DNA from 3 places in the Allobosea sp. LjRoot90 genome. Region 2 is predicted to be linked to each of the others. Evidence: predicted binding sites of a transcription regulator. Region 2 holds the regulator's gene; each other region holds the start of a gene.
The links. Region 2 encodes PhoB, which activates phosphate uptake and scavenging genes when phosphate is short. Its sites were predicted from a motif close to TGTCATNNANCTGTCAT; they were not measured.
Positions count from the first base shown of each region.

Region 1 (4,934 bases), on a different contig from region 2:
GTGCTGCGCGGATGCCCGTCGGGGCCGATCTGGAAGAAGTTGGTGCGCTGACCTGCGTCGATCAGATTGACGAAGCGGCGCAGGATGCGGTCCTCGTCGAGGCTGGTGACGTCGGCGAGCGCGGCTTCGATGCGCTCGCGCTCGGCTTTCACCTGCTCGGCCCGCTTCTTGTCGGAGAGGCGCGGATCGAACTTGGCGATGAAGAGCTTGACCAGCCCGGTGGCGATGCCGGAATGGCGAGTCAGCGCATCGGCGATGTAGTCCTGCGCATAGGGTGCGCCGACCTGGCGCAGATAGCGGCCGAGTGCCCGCAGCAGCGCGGCCTCGCGCCAGGCGAGGCCGGCGGCGAGGACGAGCTGGTCGAAGCGGTCGGATTCGGTGAGGCCGCGGAACTGCGCCATCAGCGCCGCCTCGATCGTCGGATCGAGGTTCTCGATGTCGATCTCGCCGCCGCTGGCGCGCTCCAGCGTCATGTCGTGGAGCCAGACGCGCGCATCCGAGCCGGTCGCTCCGTTCTGCTGCGGCGTGATGTTGAAAGTCCGCTCGTTGACGACGCGGAAGCCCATGTTCTCCAGCATCGGCACGCGTGCCGACAGCGAGATCGCAGCGCCGCGCGAGAACAGCTTGAGATTGGCGCGGGTCGGGCCGTCGCCTTCGCGACGGTAGAGATTGACGGCGCGCGGCCGCTCGTCCGACAGCTTCTGCAGCATGTCGATATCGATCAGCGCATCCTCGGCGGAATAGCGCTCGCGATAGGCTGCGCCGAAGGCCTCGGCATAGCGCTCGGCCAGCGCACGCGCCGCGGGGCCGGCCTTCTGCGCGTCGAGCGCGTCCTTCAGCCCATCGCCCCAGGTGCGGACGATTGCGGCGATGCCGGCCTCGAGCGTATCGCGGTCGATCTTGGGCGTGCGGCCCTCGTCGCGGCCGATGATATAATGCGTGCGGGCGAGGGGCCCTTCCGGATAGGCCGGATAGGCGGCGGAGACGCGGCCCTGATAGATGCGGGCGAGGAATTCGCCGACGCGGCGGCGCACGGTGGTGTCGTAGCGGTCCTTCGGGATGAAGACGAGCGCCGAGACGAAACGATCGAACTCGTCGGCGCGGGCGAGCGCGCGGATGCGCGGCCGCTCGGTCAACTGCATGATATCGAGGGCAAAACGCTCGAGCGTCTCGATGTCGATCTGGAAGAGCTCGTCGCGCGGGAAGGCGTCCAGCACGTTGTACAGAGCGCGGCCGGAATAGCTCGACGGATCGAAGCCGGTGCTCTTGAGGACGCGCGCGATCTTGAGGCGCAGATAGGGAATGGAGCGGGCGGTGCCGGTATATGCGTTCGAGGTCAGAAGGCCGACGATGCGCAACTCGCCGTCGAGCCTGCCATCGGCGGTGAAGAGCTTGATCCCGACATAGTCGAGATGGACGCGGCGATGGACGCGGCTCTTGACGTTGGCCTTGGTGATGATCAGCGCCTGTGGCTTGGCCAGGAAGGCGCGAATCTCAGGCGTCATCACCACGAGTTCACGATTCTTGCGCAGCACCCGCACATCCGGGTCACGCAGGATGCCAAGGCCGGAGGAATCGACGGGGTCGGCGGCGGTGTCGCCGCCGGCGAAGCGATAAGCGCGCACGCCGAGGAGGGTGAAGTTGTCGCTGGCGATCCATTCCAGGAAGTTCAGCGCTTCGGTGACCTCGTCCTCCGGCAGCGGCGGCGGGTTGGCGCGGTAGGACTGGATCACTTCGGTGATGCGGCCGCGCATTGCGGCCCAGTCGTCGACGGCGAGGCCGACATCGACATAGACGCGGGCGAGGCCCGCGGCGAGCCGGTCACGCGCCTCGGCGGTGTCGATCCGGTCGAGATGGATATGGATCAGGCTCTCGCGGCGCGTGCCCTCGACGGCGCGACCGGCGGCTTCACCGGCGAGCGATTCGAAGGTGCCGTTGTCCTTGCGCACCACGGCGAGGATGGGGTGTGCGACGAGGCGTGGCTCATAGCCCTGCTCGGCCAGCTCGGCGAGAGTGGAATCCAGCAGGAACGGCTTGTTGTCGTTGACGACTTCCAGGATCGTGATCTGGCGTTCGCGCCCATCCTCCTTCATGGCCTCGTCGCGGAAGCGCAGATTGGGCTGGCCGGGCTTGCGCCGACTGGTCAGGTGGGCATAGGCGGCATCAGCGGCACGGGCGAGCAGGTCGGCGGGCAGCGCGACGAGATCCTCGGCGACGGTTCGGCCATAGAGCAGCTTCGGGAACTCTGGAGGCATCGCCGAGCCGAGCTCGCGAGCGGCGGTCTCGATTGCGATCACGGCTGCAGCCGTGGCATTCGCTTCCCGCTTGGCCATCGTCGTCTTCCCCCTGCTATTTTGCCGCAGCGATGACATAGCTCACCGGCGGCTGCAACTTTGGTCGTATCGCGACAGCCAGATTGCACCAATATGGCGCAGAAGCGGCAGGTACCAGCCGATCTGCGCAGATATCAGCGCGAGGAGTGCAGAGATGACGAAGAAGCATGACAAAGCGATGGTGGGCGAAGCGCCGGCGAAACAGGACGCGCCGCCTGCCGTGATGGCACTCGCGCTGCCGCGAGCCGAACTCTCGCAGGAGATGCAGGCCTATTTCGCGAAATGCGAGGAAAAGCTCGGCTATGTGCCGAATGTCCTGCTGGCTTATGCGCATGACGATGCCAAGCTCCAGGCCTTCGCCACCTTCTACAACGACCTGATGCTGGCGCCGTCCGGCCTGTCGAAGCTGGAGCGCGAGATGATTGCGGTCGCGGTCTCCAGCGTGAACCGCTGCTATTACTGCCTCACCGCACATGGCCAGGCGGTACGCCAGCTCTCCGGCGATCCGGTGCTCGGCGAGATGATGGTGATGAACTACCGTGCCGCGCAGCTCTCGCCGCGCCATCGCGCCATGCTCGATTTTTCGGTGAAGCTGACCGAGACGCCGCATCGAATCGAGGAAGAGGACCGGGAGGCCCTGCGCAAGGCCGCCTTCAGTGAGCGCGACATCTGGGACATTGGCGCGGTCGCCGCCTTCTTCAACATGTCGAATCGGATCGCCTCGGCGGTCGATATGCGGCCAAACCCCGAATATCACGTCGCGTCACGCTAAAGCTTCCAGCCAAAGAAAACGGCCGGCGGAAACCGCCAGCCGTAAGTTAGCCTGGACCAGTGGCCCGACCCGCCGCAGCGCCGGAGGGGCTGGGGGGCTGACGTGTCCGGTGCCGGACAGGTCGGGCCGTCTAGGCAACGAACGGAGTTGAATGCCGCAACGGGGCGCTCGCTTGGCGCAAGCGCGGCAAAATCATGGCAATCGCTATGAAGGTGAGGGAAGGCCTCGGCGCCGTCATCAAGCTGTCTTGCCAAGCGCCGGGGGGCGGGCGCATCATCCCTTGCCGGGTAACGTCAGGTGATGAAGAGGAGGAGCGATGAGCGAAAGCGAAACTCCACCAGCGCAGCGAGCGGGCGCGGTCGTCGCCTTTCCGGCTGCCGCCGCGCCCTCTTCCGTCACCTTCGACCGCCGCGAGCTGAACGAGTTGCTCAACCTTTATGGCCGGATGGTCGCGGCCGGTGAGTGGCGCGACTACGCCATCGATTTCCTGCGCAACAAGGCGCAGTTCTCGGTCTTTCGCCGCGCAGCCGAGGTGCCGCTCTACCGGATCGTCAAGGATCCTTCGCTGGCGCGGCGACAAGGCACCTATTCGGTGGTGACAGCGACCGGGCTGATCCTGAAGCGCGGAGCCGAGCTGAGCCGGGTGCTCAAGGTGCTCGACAAGCGGCTGAGCGTGGTGAGCTGAGATCGCCGCGCACAGGCTGGCCCACAAAGAAAAAGCCCCGGCCTTGCGGCCGGGGCTTCGTGTTTTCAGGCTGTCGCCCTGATCACTCCTGCTTGGAACCGAAGAGCGAGAGCAGCATCTGGAACATGTTGATGAAGTTCAGGTAGAGCGACAGGGCGCCGTTCACCGAGAGCTTCGCAGCCGACTCGGAGTCGAGGTCCGAGTACAGGTACATTTCCTTCAGGCGCTGCGTATCCCAGGCGGTCAGGCCGGCGAAGACCAGCACGCCGATCACCGAGATGGCGAAGGACAGCGCGCTCGAGGCCAGGAACAGGTTCACGACCGAGGCGATCACCAGGCCGATCAGGCCCATGATCAGGAACGAGCCCATGCCCGACAGCGACTTCTTCGTGGTGTAGCCGTAGAGGCTGAGGCCGCCGAAGGCCGCCGCGGTGATGAAGAACACCTTGGCGATCGACTCACCGGTGAAGACGACGAAGATCGACGACAGCGAAATGCCCATCACCGCCGCGAAGACGAAGAACATCGCGCGGGCCGTCGACGAGCTCATGCTCTCGGCCTTGAACGAGAAGAAGAAGATGAAGGCCAGCGGCGCCAGCATCACCACCCACTTCAGCGGGGAAAGGTAGAGCGCCTGGCCGAGTGGCGTCAGCGCGGTGACCTTGCCCGAGGGCGAGTAGCCGGCGATCGCCAGCATCGAGATGCCGATCGCCATCAGGCCAGTGATGGCCAGGCCAATCGTCATGTTGTTGTAGACGCCGAGCATGAACGAGCGCAGGCCCTGGTCCAGCTCGGCAGCGCTGGTCTGCTGTGCGCGGCCGGCACCCCAGACTTGAGCGTTGCGGTCGAAATCGCTCATGGAGAGAATTCCCCTTGAAACTTTGCCTGGCGGACATCGCCATTGCGACGCCCACCGTCGCGCACCATCGTGGCGACACCCGGAAATATGATGGGGATCACGCGGCCTTACAAGAGGCAAGCATGGTTAGCGCCGCCGCCGGCATAGAATTTCGCCGGCCAGTCGATGCAACATTACGCTCCGTTCATGTTTATGCCGCGCTGCGGTGAGTCAGAACTCATAAATTCCTCAGATGAGAAGCCGGCGCTTTCGACAGTATTTGTAGCGTTCCGACCAATCCGAACA
Region 1 covers NZ_CAXUTF020000013.1:43,089-48,022, forward strand. Annotated here, with positions in the region: gene ACSQ3M_RS27615 (NAD-glutamate dehydrogenase) at 1-2,333, opposite strand, end outside; gene ACSQ3M_RS27620 (peroxidase-related enzyme) at 2,512-3,105, shown strand; gene ACSQ3M_RS27625 (DUF2794 domain-containing protein) at 3,422-3,790, shown strand; gene ACSQ3M_RS27630 (Bax inhibitor-1/YccA family protein) at 3,873-4,649, opposite strand; gene ACSQ3M_RS27635 (ABC transporter permease) at 4,867-4,934, opposite strand, start outside.
Region 1: the regulator PhoB is predicted to act here: its motif matches at 3,338-3,354, upstream of ACSQ3M_RS27625 (DUF2794 domain-containing protein).

Region 2 (4,934 bases):
GGTCGCCGGCCGCGTCGGGCGTACGCCGACGGGTCTTGATCTCCTCACCGGCCTTGAGGATGGCGCGGAGCTCCCCGGCGGAAAAATCCGAGAGATCGAGAAAATGACGCACTGGAGTCCCCATGCTCATTCCGCCGCCGGCCGGGCGAGCTCGGCCTCGACCGCGCCCGCCGCCTTGTCGAGCCGCGCCACCGCCTCGGCTACCTCGCTCTCGCCGATGATCAGCGGCGGCAGCAGGCGCACGACATTGTCGCCGGCCGCGACCACGAGCAGGCCGGCGGCCCGCGCCTGGGCGACGAAATCGGTGTTCGGCGTCCTGAGCTTGAGGCCGAGCATCAGACCCTCGCCGCGGATCTCCTCGATCACGTCCGGGTGGTGATCCTTGAGCTGGGCCAGCGACTGGCGCAGGCGCAGCGCCGTCTTCTGGACCTGATCGAGGAAGCCCGGCGCCAGGATGACGTCGAGCACGGCATTGCCGACCGCCATGGCGAGCGGGTTGCCGCCGAAGGTGGTGCCGTGCGTGCCGAGCGTCATGCCGGAAGCCGCCTCTTCAGTCGCGAGGCAGGCGCCCATCGGGAAGCCGCCGCCGATGCCCTTGGCGATCGACATGATGTCAGGGGCGACACCGTAATGCTCATAAGCGAAGAACTTGCCGGTGCGGCCGACACCTGTCTGGATCTCGTCGAAGATCAGCATCAGGCCGTGCTCGTCGCAAAGCTCGCGCAGCTGCTTGAGGACACGCATCGGCACCGAGCGCAGGCCACCCTCGCCCTGGATCGGCTCGATCATCAAGGCTGCCGTCTCCAGCGTAATCGCCGCCTTCAGCGCCTTCTCGTCGTCGAAGGGCACCTGGTCGAAGCCGTCGACCTTGGGGCCGAAACCGTCGATGTATTTCTGCTGGCCGCCGGCGGCGATGGTCGCGAGCGTGCGGCCATGGAAGGCGCCCTCGAAGGTGACGATCCGGTAGCGCTCGGGGTTGCCCTTCGCAGCATGGTACTTGCGCGCCATCTTGATCGCGCACTCGTTCGCCTCGGCGCCCGAATTGGTGAAGAAGACGCGCTCGGCGAAGGTCGCCTCGCAGAGCCGGCGCGCCAGCTTCTCGCCGTCCGGCATCGTGTAGAGGTTCGAGGTGTGCCAGATGCGCTGCGCCTGGCTGGTCAGCGCCTCGACCAGATGCGGATGGGCATGGCCGAGCGAGTTGACGGCGATGCCGGCGCCGAAATCGAGATAGCGCTGGCCGTCGGTGGCAATCGCCCAGGCGCCTTCGCCACGCTCGAGAGCGATCGGGGCGCGGGCATAGGTCGGCAGGAGAACGGAGGAAGCGGCAGAAACGGGAGCGGTGCTCATGGAGCGAAATCCTTGCGGCGAAACAGGGAGGAAACGCGGAACCTCAAGTCGGGAACGGAGATGCGGAGCGCTCTCGGCATGATGCCGGCATGATGCGACCCGCCGGCGACATTATCGTCGCTGGCCGTTCCCGCCGTCTCGTCGCGCGTCAAGCCGCATCGATGGAAAGTCCCGATCGCTCAAAAACATAAGCGCCGCCCGATAGGGGCGGCTGCGTGAAGCGACTATGCAAAACCGTCCCTGCCCTGTCAATCGCAGCTGACCTCTCGGCAGCGTTGCCGAATAGACTCACCGTTTCGCCGTCTGCGGTGATTGGCTGGGGAAAAGCCGGATTACGATTCGGCGACTCTTGTGGCCGAGTCAGGCCATATTGTATGGTCCCTCTCGTCAGATACGACATCTCGTGCGGCGTCTCCAGTATCGTCAGTCCCGGGCGTAACGGCTTCCGTTCAGCAACGGAGGCTGCCGGTATCGGATTCCGCCATGATCTTTCCCTATGCCTCGCCGGCGCGCCGGCGGGGCATGACGAAGACAGGTGCAACTCCATGACCGAAGCCGGAGCCTGGACCGAGGAACGCGTCGAACTGCTGAAGAAGCTCTGGAACGACGGCCTGAGCGCGAGCCAGATCGCAGCGGAGCTCGGCAGCGTCACGCGCAATGCCGTCATCGGCAAGGTGCATCGCCTCGGCCTGTCGGGCCGCGCCAAGAGCCCGGGCTCGGCGACACCGCGCCCGCGCAAGCCGGTGGCCCGCCCGCCGAGCCACCCGGCCGGCCATCACAGTGCTGGCGGCGCCGGCTTGACCCGCGGCAATACCGCGCTCGCCCCGCAGTTCGCGCCGGAGATCGAAGCCGAAGCGCAGGTCGCGCGCGAGCCGGCTCCGTCCGAGGACGTGGTCGTGCCGTTCTCCGAGCGGGTCACCATCATGGAACTGCGCGAATATATGTGCCGCTGGCCGATGGGCGACCCGACCACCCCGGAATTCCGCTTCTGCGGCGGCCGCAGCACGACCGGAATGCCCTATTGCGCCTATCACGCCCGCATCGCCTACCAGCCGGCTGGCGATCGGCGCCGCGATCGCAAGGTGATCCGCGCCTGACGACCGCCGCCGATTAAACGGTTACAGAAGCCGGCCCCTGGGCCGGCTTTTTTCGTCGACGGCCAGGTTCGATGCACGAGGCATCCATGAACATCCCCGGACCTAGCCCGATCGAATACGCCTGCGCCCTGCCGATCAGGGAGGGGCGGCTCCTGCTGGGGCTGAGGTCGCCGCATCGCCGGAACCGCCCATCCTGCTGGGATACGATTGGTGGTCACCTCGAGCCCGGCGAGGCGGCGGAGACGGCGCTTGTCCGCGAGCTTCAGGAGGAGATCGACATCACGCCGACAAGCTTTCGCCATTTCGAGACCATCGAGACGACGGAGACGGACGGCGTCACCCCCGCGCTGTGGCATCTGTTCACTGTGACCGAATGGACCGGCGGCGAACCCGCGATCAGCAATGACGAACATAGCGAGATCGGCTGGTTCACTTTCGGCGAGGCCCAATTGCTGACGCCGCTGGCGTCTGAGGCCTATCGCCCAGCCTTCGCTCGGCTGGCCGCAGCCTTCGGGCCGGGCACGTAATGGCTACGCTCGCGATCTATGCGGGAGCGGCGCTGGCCGAGATCGCCGGCTGCTTCGCCTTCTGGGCCTGGCTGAAACTGGACAAGCCAGTTTGGTGGCTGCTGCCGGGTCTGGTCGCGCTCGCAACCTTCGCCTGGCTGCTGACGCTGGTCGACAGCCCTGCGGCCGGGCGCGCCTTCGCCGCTTATGGCGGTGTTTATATCGTCGCGTCGCTGGCCTGGATGGCGCTCATCGAGAAGGTCGCACCGGATCGCTACGATCTAGCCGGCGCGGCGCTCTGCCTCGCCGGTGCAGCGGTCATCGTCGCAGCGCCGCGCTGACGGAAGCGTCAGGCGCGCGCAAAGGTCTCGTCGAAGGCGTAGCCGGCGCCGCGCACGGTACGCAGCGGATCCTTGGCATTGGCCGGGGTGATCGCCTTGCGCAGGCGCCCGACATGGACGTCGACGGTGCGCTCGTCGATATAGACGTCGCGGCCCCAGACCGCGTCGAGCAGTTGCGCGCGCGAATAGACGCGGCCGGGCGCCTGCATCAGGAATTCGAGCAGGCGGAATTCGGTCGGCCCGAGATGCAGCTCGGCGCCGGCCCTGCGGACGCGCCGCGTCGTGCGGTCGAGCTCGAGATCACCGGCCGCGAGCAGGCCGGCGACATGGCCGGGCTTGGCCCGGCGCAGCAGCGCCTGGATGCGGGCGATCAGCTCGGGCAACGAGAACGGCTTGACGACATAATCGTCGGCGCCGGTGGCGAGGCCGCGCACGCGCTCAGTCTCCTCGCCGCGCGCCGTCAGCATGATGATCGGCACGCGCTCGGTATCGCGCCGCGTGCGCAGGCGCCGGCAGAGCTCGATGCCGGAGAGGCCGGGCAGCATCCAGTCGAGCAGGACGAGGTCCGGCGTGTGATCGCGCAGATGGAGCTCGGCATCGTCGCCGCGCGCCACGCTGTCGACCTCGAAGCCTTCGGCCTCGAGATTATAGCGCAGGAGCAGGGTCAGCGGCTCCTCGTCCTCGACGATCAGGATGCGTGCGGGCATGTCAGCGTCCGTTCAATCCTGGGCCGGTTCAGCCATTGGCCGTTGGCAAGTCGACGAGGATGTTGGTGGTGTCGAGCTTCGGCCGGGTCTCGTCTATGGACTGGCCGGTGACGAGATAATGGATGGTCTCGGCGATGTTGGTGGTGTGGTCGCCGATGCGCTCGACATTCTTGGCACAGAACAGAAGGTGCGTGCAGAAGGTGATGTTGCGCGGGTCCTCCATCATGTAGGTCAGGAGTTCGCGGAACAGCGAGGTGTAGAGCGCGTCGATCTCGTCGTCGCGGCGCCAGACCTCCATCGCCTTCTGCTCGTTGCTGGCGGCATAGGCGTCGAGCACGTCCTTGAGCTGGGCCTGGACCAGGCGGCTCATATGCTCGAGACCGACGACGGCCCGATGCGGCGGCGAGAACTGGCCGGAGATGGCGACGGCGCGCTTGGCGATGTTCTTGGCGAGGTCGCCGACGCGCTCGATATCGGCGGCGATGCGGATCGCCGAGATCAGCTCGCGCAGGTCGTTGGCGAGCGGCTGGCGCCGGGCGATGGTCAGCACCGCCTTCTCCTCGACATCGCGCTGGAGATTGTCGAGGCGCTGGTCGGCGCTGATGATCTTCTGGGCGAGCGCGGTGTCGCGGCGCACCAGCGCCACGGTCGAGTCGCCGAGCATGCGCTCGGACATGCCGCCCATCTCGGCGAGGCTGCGGCGCAGCCCTTCGAGATCGGCGTCGTAGGAGCGGACGATATGGTCGGACATCGGGGCGTATCCTGTGACGGAGGCGAGCGGACTTGCGGACGTCAGCCGAAACGGCCGGTGACGTAGTCCTGCGTCTGCTTCTTATGCGGGTTCATGAAGATGTTGTTGGTGGCGTCGAACTCGATCACCTCACCGAGATACATGAAGGCGGTGTACTGCGAGATGCGGGCCGCCTGCTGCATGTT
Region 2 covers NZ_CAXUTF020000006.1:160,163-165,096, forward strand. Annotated here, with positions in the region: gene argF (ornithine carbamoyltransferase) at 1-124, opposite strand, end outside; gene ACSQ3M_RS21425 (aspartate aminotransferase family protein) at 127-1,347, opposite strand; gene ACSQ3M_RS21430 (GcrA family cell cycle regulator) at 1,893-2,444, shown strand; gene ACSQ3M_RS21435 (NUDIX hydrolase) at 2,531-2,971, shown strand; gene ACSQ3M_RS21440 (YnfA family protein) at 2,971-3,291, shown strand; gene phoB (phosphate regulon transcriptional regulator PhoB) at 3,300-3,998, opposite strand; gene phoU (phosphate signaling complex protein PhoU) at 4,027-4,749, opposite strand; gene pstB (phosphate ABC transporter ATP-binding protein PstB) at 4,791-4,934, opposite strand, start outside.

Region 3 (4,934 bases), on a different contig from region 2:
TCGCATCAGGCCGGCTTTGCCGCTGCGCAGCGCGCGGCGCGCTATGGCGCGGCCGGGCCGGAGGCCTCCGCCTTCATGGCGGCGCGGCGCGAGGCGACACTGGCACGGCTCGGCGAGGGGGCTGCAAGCTGGAACGGCTGGGCCGAAGAGATGGCGCGGCTGCGCGGTCGGATCGGCGCCGACGGGCCGCTCCTTTCCCTCTGGCGTCTGCTCGCCGATGTCGAGCTGGTCGACGAGATCTTCGAGGGTGAGTTCAACGTCGCCGGCATCGTCTTTCCGGCGGCTGCCCGTTTCGCCGGCAGCGCCTTCTGCGGCGATGCCTGGTTCTCCGAGGCGCATTTCCACGGCCCGGCTAGCTTCCGCGATGCGAGCTTCCGCAGTGACGCCTTCTTCGACCGGGCGCACTTCGCCGGAGATGCCGATTTCGGCGCGGCGACCCTCCACGGCACGGCTGAATTCCGCGACATGCGCTGCGAGGGCACGGCCTGCTTCGTCGAGGCGGAATTCTCCGGCGACGCCTGGTTCCGCGGTTCGCGTTTCGACGGCGTGACGCAATTCCGCGGCGTGCGCCATGCCGGCGAGGCCGGCTTCGGCGAATGCCGCTTTGCCGCTGCGGCCGATTTCGGCGAGGTCGAGTTCGCCGGCAATGCCGGCTTCGAGGAGGCCCGTTTCGGGCAGCTGGTGACGTTCGCCGGCGCGCGCTTCGACCGTGGCGCCTGGTTCAGCAATGCCGCCTTCGATGGCCGCTCGAATTTCGAGCGCGCCCGCTTCCGCGGCCGCCGGCATTTCGAGGGGATTTCGCTGGCGACCCAAATCTCCCCAGTCGCGCAGCAGATCGCGGCATTGGAACAGCTGCAGTTCGGCCGGCGCTGATCCGGCGACCACCGCTTCACCACCCAGTCCGGCCGGTTCTGGCCCACACCTTGCTAGCTCTTCCTCTGACCGCCGCCCTCTTGGCGGTTGCGATCTGTGAGGACGAGATGAAGCGCGAAGAGCTCACCGAGAAGATTCTCGACATCAAGCGCGAGAAGGGCTGGAGCTGGAAACATATCACCGACGAGATCGGCGGCATGTCGGAGGTGCTGGTGATCGGCGCCCTGCTCGGCCAGATGAAGCTGGTGAAGCCCCTCGCCGAGAAGGCGGCAGTGCTGTTCGGCCTCTCGGAGACCGAGAAGCGCATGCTGAACGAGGTGCCCTATCGCGGCACCGGCACGCCGATGCCGCCGACCGATCCGTTGATCTACCGCTTCTACGAGATGGTGATGGTCAATGGTCCGGCCTGGAAGGCGCTGATTGAGGAGGAGTTCGGCGACGGCATCATGTCCGCGATCGACTTCAACATCGCCTTCGAGCGCGAGCCGAACCCCAAGGGCGACCGGGTCAGGATCGCCATGTCCGGCAAGTTCCTGCCGTACAAATACTATGGCAACGAACAGGGCATTCCGGATTACGGCTTCAAGGAAGACTGATCCGTCTCAGGGCACCTGGCCGGGCTCGAGCGTACCGTCCTTCTGCATGGTCCGCTGCAGCCCTGGCCGCTCGAGCATCCGGCCCATATAGGCCTCGAACACCGGCAGGCGCGGCAGCACGCCGACGATGTTCATGCCGAAATGCAGGCCGGCGCCGAGCTGGGTGTCGGCGGCGGTGAAGCGCTCGCCGGCGGCATAGGGCTGCTCGCCGAGCTTCTTTGCGAGATTGGCGATCGTGTCGGCATGCGAGCCGAAGGAGAAGCTGCGCGCCTCATACTGGTATTTGTGGACTGCGGTCGCGATGATCGGATCGAGCACGGCGTCGGTATAGACCAGCGAGGTCAGGAAAGCCGGGCGGTCGGCATCGCCGACTGCCGGCGCCAGCCCAGCGTCCGGGAACTGCTCGGTGAGATAGAGGCAGATCGCGGCGCGCTCGGTGACGGTCGTGCCGTCATGGACGATCGCCGGCACCTTCTTGTGCGGCTGGACAGCGCGATAGCTTTCCGGCGGGCCGCCTTCGGCGCGGATATCGACGAGCTTCATCTCATAGGGCTGGCCGAGCTCCTCGAGCAGCCAGAGGATCGAGAAGGAGCGCGATTGCGGCGCGTGATAGAAGGTCAGCATGGCGATGTCCCTTTTGGCGTTTCCCTGAGCGATGGGCGAGGCTGATAGGGGCTATTGATGTCAGGAGTTGTCAGGAGGACAGCGCCCCTGCCTGACCGGCTTGGATCGAAACGCGGGTCAGTGCGGATTGCTCCACGCAGCCCCGGTCGCCTGGGTCAATTCCTGCGCGCGACGATAAAGGGGCGGCTGTCCTTGCCCCGACTGGCATGGCCCTCCGTGTTGAGGATCTCGAAGCCCGCGGCGGCGATGAGCTCGCTCAGTTCCCGTGCCCGGAAGATGCTGACATAGGGCGCCTTTCCGATGGCGCGCATCACCGGCAAGGCGAGCCGGATGAACGGGTTCATGTTGCCGAGGCAGGGCGTCTTGGAGATGAACAATCCGCCGGGCGCGAGCAGGGCATGGATGCTGCGTAGCGTGCCGCCGAGGTCACGGACCAGATGGAGATAACTGAAGCCCAGGACGGCGTCGAACTTTGCTGCCTCCGAAGCGAGCGCCTCCGCCGTCTCCGCGCGGAAGGCGAGAGCGGGGACAGCGTCCGCAGCGTGCTTCTCGTTGGCGATGGCGATCATCGCGGTGGAGAGGTCCGTCGCGAGATAGCTTTCGACCTCGCTTGCGAGCCGCAGCGCCGTCGTCCCGGTTCCGCAGCCCAGTTCCAGAACCCTGTCGTCCGGCTTCAACAGGGCGCGCGTCCGCTCCAGCGTGCGCTCATATCCGGCCTGATCCGAGATCCGCGACTTCGCATAGTTTCGTGAGGATCGGTCCCAGAAGCGGGCATCGCTCGCCGTGGTCATGCTGTGTTCCCATTCTGCGCGATGGCTCGGCATTGGAGTCGGTGTGGTTCGTCGCCCTGGCTTGCAGGGCAGCCGTGAGGTCACACAGTCCTGTTGCCGAGAGATGACCTCACCGTTCAAGCAGGTTCAAGTCGAAGGCCCTTTTATTGAAGTGTTATAACGTTACAATATCTTTCGCCAAGCAGTAATCATAATGTCATCTGGCGCGCCTAACGCACCGGCGATCGGGTTTCACTGGGGCGGAGAGGTATCATGCAGAAGCGAACTTGGCTGATGGCGGCGGCAATGCTCGCCAGCGTGGCGCCGGCGACGGCGCAAACCATCTACCCGCTGAACCGGGCCGAGATTCTCGAAGGCTCGCGCTTCGATTTCAAGGTCGAGTTCCCGAACGCGCCGGTCTCGGCCGACGTTAAGGTCACGATCAACGGCAAGCCGGTGAACGAGGCCTTCGGTCGCGAGGCGCAGTTCGTCCAGAACGAGGAAGGCCAGAAGCATTCGGCGCTGTGGTTGCGCGGCGCGCAGCTGCCGGCCGGCCAGTATGTCATCGAGGCGACGCAGGGCAACGAGAAGGCGGCCGTCAACTGGACCGTCTACGCGACGCCGGAACGCCGCGCCAAGAACGTCATTCTCTTCGTCGGCGACGGCCTCTCGGTCGCGCATCGCACCGCCGCCCGCATCCTGTCGAAGGGCTGGGAGCAGGGCCTCTATGGCGGCGAGCTCGCCATCGACGACATGCCGAACATGGCGCTGATCTCGACCTCCGGCACCGACTCGATCGTGACCGACAGCGCCAATTCCGCCAGCGCCTACACCACCGGCCACAAATCCTGCGTCAACGCGCTCGGCATCTACTGCGCCAAGAACGCGTTGACCCTCGACCACCCCAAGGTCGAGACCATCTCCGAGGTGATCAAGCGCAAGCGCGCCGGCATGGCGATCGGCGTCGTCACCAATTCCGAGATCGAGGATGCGACCCCGGCCGCGATGGTCGCCCATACCCGCCGCCGCTCGGACTTCAACGACATCGTCAAGATGTTCTTCGACGTGCAGCCCGACGTGATCATGGGCGGCGGCTCGCCGAACTTCCTGCCGAAGTCGACCCCGGGCACCAAGCGCACCGACGATCTCGACTTCATCGCCAAGTTCAAGGAGGCGGGCTACTCGCTCGCCACCACCAAGACCGAGATGAACGCCGCTGTCGCCGGCGGCTCCAAGAAGCTGCTCGGCCTCTACAACACCTCCAACATCGACGGTGCCTTCGACCTGCGGCTGGCCAAGAAGGGCTCGATCTCGAAGTTCCCGGACCAGCCCGACGTGGTCGAGCAGACCAAGGCTGCGCTCGAGATGCTCAAGGGCGCGCAGGACGGCTTCTTCCTGATGGTGGAATCGGCCCGCATCGACAAGTACAGCCACTCCCTCGACTGGGAGCGTGCGGTGTTCGACACGATCATGCTCGACAACGCGGTCAAGGCGGCCAAGGAGTTCGCCGGCGATCGCAACGACACGCTGATCATCGTCGTGCCGGACCATGCCCATCCGATCTCGATCATCGGCACCTATGACGACGATCGTCCCGGCCAGCTGCTGCGCGACAAGCTCGGCACCTACCACGAGTCGCTGCCGCCGAATTACGGCCCGCGCGATGCCGACGGCTACCCGACCAAGGTCGATACCTCGCGCCGCCTCGCCGTCGCCTTCGGCAGCTATCCCGACACCTGCGACACCGGCCGGCCCTATCTCGATGGCGAACGCGTCCCGGCCGTGAAGGGCCCGGATGGCAAGACCAACATCGCCAATGAGAAGGACTGCACCGGGCCGCTCGCGACCCGCAAGCAGGGCAACCTGCCCTTCGAGGCCAACTCCGGCGTCCACGCGGCCGACGACGTGCTGCTGACCGCGATGGGCCCGGGCGCCGAGCGCTTCCGTGGCCACAAGCCGAACACCTTCGTCTTCCGGGTGATGGCGGAAGCGCTGGCCCTCGGCGGCAAGTGACCTATGATTGAGCAGGACGCATGATCTCGCATCGGGCGCACCTGCTCCCTACAATCTC
Region 3 covers NZ_CAXUTF020000003.1:660,758-665,691, reverse strand. Annotated here, with positions in the region: gene ACSQ3M_RS15350 (pentapeptide repeat-containing protein) at 1-873, shown strand, start outside; gene cynS (cyanase) at 981-1,469, shown strand; gene ACSQ3M_RS15340 (glutathione S-transferase family protein) at 1,476-2,093, opposite strand; gene ACSQ3M_RS15335 (class I SAM-dependent methyltransferase) at 2,249-2,884, opposite strand; gene ACSQ3M_RS15330 (alkaline phosphatase) at 3,137-4,876, shown strand.
Region 3: the regulator PhoB is predicted to act here: its motif matches at 3,068-3,084, upstream of ACSQ3M_RS15330 (alkaline phosphatase).